Regions from separate parts of the Xanthomonas graminis pv. graminis genome, predicted to be linked through region 1. Evidence: predicted binding sites of a transcription regulator. Region 1 holds the regulator's gene; the other holds the start of a gene.
What was found. The regulator FliA, encoded in region 1, starts transcription of late flagellar genes. The targets are predictions, from matches to a motif close to TAAAGTTTNNCNNNCNNNGGCCGATAA.
Positions count from the first base shown of each region.

Region 1 (3,412 bases):
CCTCATCCGCGACGTGGTCATGCAGATCCCCGCCGACCTGGAGCTGCACCGTGGCCGCGGGCTGATGCTGGGGCTGCTGTCCAAGCGCCTGCCGATCGCGCCGCTGGATCCGATCGAGGAAGGCGGCGTGATCGCCCTGATCGGCCCCACCGGCGCCGGCAAGACCACCACCATCGCCAAGCTGGCCTCGCGCTTCCTGGAACGCCACGCCGCCCGCGACGTGGCCCTGGTCACCACCGATACCATCCGCGTCGGCGGCCGCGAACAGCTGCACAGCTACGGCCGCCAGCTCGGCATCGCCGTGCACGAGGCCGACAGCGACGCCGCCCTGCAGCAGTTGCTGGAGCGCCTGCGCGACTACAAGCTGGTGCTCATCGACACCGCCGGCATGGGCCAGCGCGACCGCGCCCTGGCCGCACAATTGCACTGGCTGCGCGCCTCGCGAGTGGTCCGGTCCTTGCTAGTACTCCCTGCCAACGCGCATTTCTCCGACCTGGACGAGGTGGTGCGCCGGTTCGCCGGCGCCGATCCACAGGGGGTGATCTTGACCAAGCTGGATGAAACCGGGCGGTTTGGCAGTGCCCTGTCGGTGGTCGCGGACCACCGGCTTCCCATCACCTGGGTGACCGATGGTCAGCGCGTGCCGGACGACCTGCACCGCGCCAACGCCGCCAGCCTGGTATTGCGCCTTGAAGATTTGCGGCGCGCTGCCGATAAGCCCTGTACTCCGGAGCAGAACCATGCCGTCGCGTGATTACGCCAATCTCACCAATGCCTTCCCCCTGTCGGCAACCCGCAGCGAACCGCTGGGTCCGCTAGGCCCGGTGCGCACGATCGCCGTGACCGGCGGCAAGGGCGGCGTGGGCAAGACCAACATCTCGGTCAACCTGTCGATGGCGCTGGCCGACATGGGCAAGCGCACCCTGCTGCTGGACGCCGACCTTGGCCTGGCCAACGTCGACGTGCTGCTCGGGCTGACCCCCAGGTTCACCCTGGCCGACCTGGTCGCCGGGCGCTGCACCCTGGAAGAAGTGCTGATCGACATGCCCAACGGGTTGATGGTGGTGCCCGCCGCCTCCGGCCGCCGGCACATGGCCGAACTGCCGCCCGCTCAGCACGTCGGCCTGGTCAACGTGTTCTCCGAGCTGCAGCGCGAGCTGGACGTGATGATCATCGACACCGCCGCCGGCATCACCGACAGCGTGCTGACCTTCTGCCAGGCCGCGCAGGACGCGGTGGTGGTGGTCTGCGACGAACCGGCCTCGATCACCGACGCCTACGCCCTGATCAAGGTGCTGTCGCGCGAACGCGGCGTGGACCGGGTGCAGATCGTCGCCAACATGGTCCGCGACGCCAACGAAGGCCGCCTGCTGTACGACAAGCTGAGCCGGGTGTGCGAGAAATTCCTCGGCGACGTGTCGCTGAACTACCTGGGCTGCGTGCCGCAGGACGACTGGCTGCGCCTGTCGGTGCAGCGCCAGCAGCCGGTGGTCAAGGCCTACCCGTCCAGCCCGTCGGCGCAGGCGATCACCGAAATCGCCCGCCGCACCTCGCGCTGGCAGGCGCCGACCGTGCCACGCGGCAACGTCGAGTTCTTCGTCGAACGGATCATCCAGCGGGGGGTCGCCGCATGAACGCCGCCGCCCAATACCGCGCCGTGCAGCGCAACAGTTCCAACGACTACATCGCCCAGCATTCGGACCTGGTGCGGCGCATCGCCCACCACCTGGCGGCCCGGCTACCGGCCAGCGTCGAGATCGACGACCTGATCCAGGCCGGCATGATCGGCCTGATCGAGGCGTCGCGCAGCTACGACGCCGACCAGGGCGCCTCGTTCGAAACCTACGCCTCGATCCGCATCCGCGGCTCGATGATCGACGAGATCCGCCGCGGCGACTGGGTGCCGCGCTCGGTGCACCGCCGTGCCCGCGACGCCGCCTCGGCGGTGCGCAAGATCGAACAGAGCACCGGCCGGGCCGCTGCCGCCAACGAAGTGGCCGCGGCGATGGACATGCCGCTTCCCGACTACATGCGATTGATGGAAGATGCCGCACGCGGCCAGGTACTGAGCCTGGAGTCGCGGGTCGAGGACCATGGCGAGCTGGACACCATCGCCAAGGGCGGCCCCAATCCACAGCAAATGCTGGAACGCAGCGAGTTCGGCCGCGAGCTGGGCAAGGCGATCGGGCAGTTGCCCGAACGCGAGCAGCTGGTGCTGTCGCTGTACTACGAACAGGAATTGAACCTGAAGGAAATCGGCGCGGTGCTCGGTGTCAGCGAGTCGCGCGTCTGCCAGATCCACGGCCAGGCCACGGTACGCTTGCGCGGACGCTTGAAAGCGTTCGAAGCGGCAGACGCCGGCCTGGAAGACGAAGAATAAGACCCAAGGGAGTTAGCGGTGAACAAGAACATGCGGATTTTGATCGTGGACGATTTCTCGACGATGCGGCGCATCGTCAAGAATCTGCTCGGCGATCTGGGCTTCACCAACACTGCAGAGGCCGAAGACGGCAACAGTGCGCTGGCGGCACTGCGCTCGGCACCGTTCGAGTTCGTGGTCACCGACTGGAACATGCCCGGCATGACCGGCATCGACCTGCTGCGCAACATCCGCGCCGACGACAAGCTCAAGCACCTGCCGGTGCTGATGGTGACCGCCGAGGCCAAGCGCGAGCAGATCATCGAGGCGGCGCAGTGCGGCGTGAACGGCTACATCATCAAGCCGTTCACCGCGCAGACGCTGCAGGAGAAGCTGGGCAAGATCTTCGAACGCCTGGGAGCGACCGCCTGATGCAAGCCACCGCCGAACGCAGCGCCCTGATCGAACGCCTGCAAGGTGCGCTGGACGCACTGGAGCGCGGCGACGAAACCGCCTGGCGCAAGGAAATCGACACCCTGGCCGCCTGGCGCACGCGGCCGATGATGCAGGGCCTGAGCCGGCTGGCGCGCGACCTGGGCCAGGCGCTCGGCGAGCTGCCGGTCATTCCCAGCGAAGCCGGCGAACTGGACGACGCCTGCTCGCGCCTGGACCACGTGGTGGAGATGACCGAGAAGGCCAGCCACCGCACCCTGGACCTGGCCGAGGAATGCCGCGCGCTGGCCGAACAGCTGCGCGCCGGCGGCCTGACCGGCGACCAGGGCGAGATCCTCGACAAGATCCGCCACAATCTCACCGAGATGGCCCTGGCGCAGAGCTTCCAGGACCTGACCGGGCAGATCATCCGCCGCGTGGCGACCATCGTGCGCCGCGTGCACGAGGGCTTCGGCGCGCTCGGCCTGCCGCCGAAGGACGACAAGAAACCCGACGGCGGCCTGGCCGGCCCGGCGCTGGCCGGTCTGGACCGCCACGGCGTGTCGCAGAACGACGCCGACGATCTGCTGTCCGGGCTAGGGTTGTAATCCGATGAGCGCC
Region 1 is NZ_CP076255.1:2,220,426-2,223,837, reverse strand. Features, by position in the region: gene flhF (flagellar biosynthesis protein FlhF) at 1-754, shown strand, start outside; gene KHF85_RS09705 (MinD/ParA family ATP-binding protein) at 741-1,634, shown strand; gene KHF85_RS09700 (RNA polymerase sigma factor FliA) at 1,631-2,380, shown strand; gene cheY (chemotaxis response regulator CheY) at 2,399-2,791, shown strand; gene KHF85_RS09690 (protein phosphatase CheZ) at 2,791-3,399, shown strand; gene KHF85_RS09685 (chemotaxis protein CheA) at 3,404-3,412, shown strand, end outside.

Region 2 (3,412 bases), 770 kb from region 1:
ACCACCTGGCCGACCACCTCGCCGCCTTCCGAGGCCACCGATGCGGCACCGGCCGCGAGCTGGTTGGCCTGGCGCGCATGCTCGGCGTTCTGCTTCACGGTGGAGGTCAACTCCTCCATCGAGGCAGCGGTTTCCTCCAGGCTCGCAGCCTGCTGTTCGGTGCGCCGCGACAGGTCGTCGTTGCCGGTCGCGATCTCGCTGGCCGCGGCGTTGATCGACACCGCCGAGTGCTTGATCCGGCCGACGATCTCGGCCAGCTGCTCGGCGGTGGCGTTGGCGTCGTCGCGCATCTGCGCGAATACGCCATGGAACTGGCCGTGCATGCGCGCGGTCAGGTCGCCGGCGGCGATGGACTGCAGCAAGGCCGACAGCGACTGCAGATTGCCGTCGGCGGTGGTCATCAGCTGGTTGAGGCTCTCGACCATGACCCGGAAGTCGAACTGGAAACGCTCGGCGTCGCCGCGGGCGCTGAAGTCGCCATTGGCGGCGGACTGCGCCAGCTGCTTGATCTGGCCGTTCATCGCCGACAGGTTGGCCTTCACCTCGTCCATGGTCTGGGTGAACGCCGCTTTCTCGCCGGGCAGGCGGTCCATGTCCTGGCTGAGGTCGCCGATCGCGTAACGGCCCATGATCTGCGCCAGCTTCAGCTGTACCGCGACATGCGCATCGACCACGCTGTTGGTTTCAGCCGCCATGCGCCCGTAGTCGCCGGGGAACACCGCCGCATCCATGCGGTAGCTGATCTGGCCTGCGTCATGGCGCTTGGCCATGTCCAACTGTGCGGCGATCAGGTTGCGCAATTGTTCCTGCATGCCATGCATCGCGCTCAGCAAACGGCCGGTTTCGTCGTTGGCAGCAGTGTTCACGTCGTTGTCCAGTTCGCCGCGTGCGATCGCTTCGGCGGCGCGCGTGGCGCGGCCCAGCGGCACGGTCAGGCTGCGGGTGATCAGCCAGGCCAGCAGCGCGCTGACCACGACCACCGCCACGCCGCCGCTGATCAGCATGATGCGGCCGCGGTCCATCGCCAGATTGGCGTCGGCATAGGCCTTGGCGCCACGCTTGTGCTGCCGCTCCGAATATACGTCGATCGCCTCCTGCCACTTCTCGGTGGCCGGTCCTGCCTCCTTCATCAACACAATGAGCGCCAGATCGTCCTTGTCCTCCATGCCGAGGTCCAGCACCTTTTGATTGGCCGCGCGGGTCAGCGCGTAGCGGTCATCGATCTCCTTGCGCATGTGCGCGGCAGTGGAGTCCGAAACCGGAATCGCATAGAGCCTGTCATGGTTGTCGCTGTAGCGGGCACGCTCGCCCTCGATGGCCTTGGCGAACTGGAGATTTTGCCCGCGCGTGGTCGGCAGGACGATGTTGCGCAGGTTGATGGCCACGTCAGAACTGGCCTTCTGCATCTCGCCGACGTAGCCGAGGATGGTCAGGTTGCGCTTGACGATGGTTTCCATGCGTTCGCGCGCCTGCGCCAGGGTCATCAACCCGGCGACGACGAGCGCGCAGGAAAGCAGGATAAGCACGCCGAACGCCGCAGAGAGCCGCGTGCCGACCTTGTAGCGCTGAAGAAATCCGATCATGGGACACCTATTTGGGGGGAAAGGAAATGGAACTGCGCCACGGCTTACAAACATGCGGAACCTGGCACAAAATAAAAAGATGCGTAACGGTGCTGGCACGGCTGGGCAGCAGTTAAAATGGGTTAAGCTTCTGCCTGCCGAGCACGAGACCACTGTCGATGCTTGGGCGATGTAACGGCGGCGGCCACAGATTCTTGATGCGCAATTGCGCATGTTTTTTTGAACGCCGTTACAGAAGTGAGCGGCATGTGCAGACCGGCCGGCGAGGCCGTCGCGAGACGCCCGGATCGATGAAATCGATGTGAAAAATGCCATCTGGCAAGCGCGACTGCGACGCGATCGCGTTATGCACCGGCGACGCATTACGACTCGCATGCACTGCGGGCCTGGCATGCACCGATCGGCCGATGCGGCGCGGATCCGTGCACGCGCCGCGCGCATCGCATGCGCGGCGCGCATGCGGAAGGACGGGCCAGCGGCAACGCCCCGGACCGAGCCGGGGCGGCCGCACGGCGGTTACACGGCCTATTCAGCCAGGTTGGTGCCTGCGCCGGCCGTGGCGATGACCTTGGCCTTGACCTGCGCGGCCGGGATCGCGGTGTACATGTAGCCCAGCGGCTGCGGGAAGGTCTTCGACGAGATCCAGGTGCTGGCGTTGGCGTAGGGCTTGCTGGTGCTGTCCGGCACGCTCCAGGTGATGCCGCTGCCGACGTAGTTGTTGATCAGGTCCCAGTCACCGATTTCGCTGCTGTCGCGCGAGGTCACCGGGTTCTTCGCATTCTCGAAGTAGTTGGCCTCGATCAGCGCCACCGCGCCCATGCGCACGTTGATGCCGGAGGTGAGCACGTTGTTGAAGTAGTTGTTGTAGATGTGGCTCAGCCCGCGGCGTTGCAGCGGCAGCCGCGATTCCACGTTCTCGAAGCGGTTGTGGTGATAGGTGGTGCGCGCGGCGGCGTTCTTGGTGTCGTTGTCGCTGTAGCCGTTGAGCGCGACCTTCTGGTAGTCGTGCACGTGGTTGTACGACACGGTGACGTGGTGAGCGCCCTTCTTCATGTCGATGCCGCCGTCGAAGGAGGCGTCGCCGGCGCCGGCGCACTTGGTCAGCGAGGCGAACAAGGTGTTGTGGTCGACCCAGATGTTGGACGGTTCGCCGGTGGAATTGCCTTCCAGCGAGATCGAGTCGGCGTCCTCGCCGCCCGGCAGCAGGCCGATGGTCATGTTGCGGATGATGATGTTGTGCGCATTGCCGCCCACCCACAGGCCGAAGTTCGCCGACGAGCCGTTGGCGCCCTTGATGGTGATGTTGCTCTTGTTCTTGATCTGCACCGTCCTGGCCGGCAACTGCCACTGCGCGCAGACGTTGCCGATGCTGGCGAAGTTGAATTGGCCGGTGTAGTTCAGCACCAGGCCGCCGCTGCCGGAATAATGATTGATCGCGGCCTGCATCGCCTCCATCGTGGCGACGTTGATCGGAATCGCATTGCCGCCGCCGGTGGTGGCGGCGCCGTAGCCGACCGGACCGGCGACGGCCGGCGATATGCAGAAAACCAAGGCAAGCGCGAGCGTGCCCTTGAGCGGCTGGATGTTCATCAGACTCTCCCATCTTGCAGCGATAAGCGCCTGGCGCCCTGCGCGGAACGCGATGGGCGATGGCACGGGGCGTGGGGGCCGGGCGCAGTCTTCGCCTCGCCCAGGGCCAGCACAATCGGCCGAATCGGGAAGCTAGATCGGCACCTACGATCGCGCCGCAAGACATGAAAAACAGACACGAACGGACAGCGGGAGACAGACAACGACAGGCGAAGACAGGCGTTTGCAACGCGCTCGCG
Region 2 is NZ_CP076255.1:1,451,555-1,454,966, reverse strand. Features, by position in the region: gene KHF85_RS06260 (methyl-accepting chemotaxis protein) at 1-1,583, opposite strand, end outside; gene KHF85_RS06255 (pectate lyase family protein) at 2,109-3,173, opposite strand.
Region 2: KHF85_RS06260 (methyl-accepting chemotaxis protein) is a predicted target of FliA. The motif match lies at 1,755-1,781, and genes of this name have one in related genera.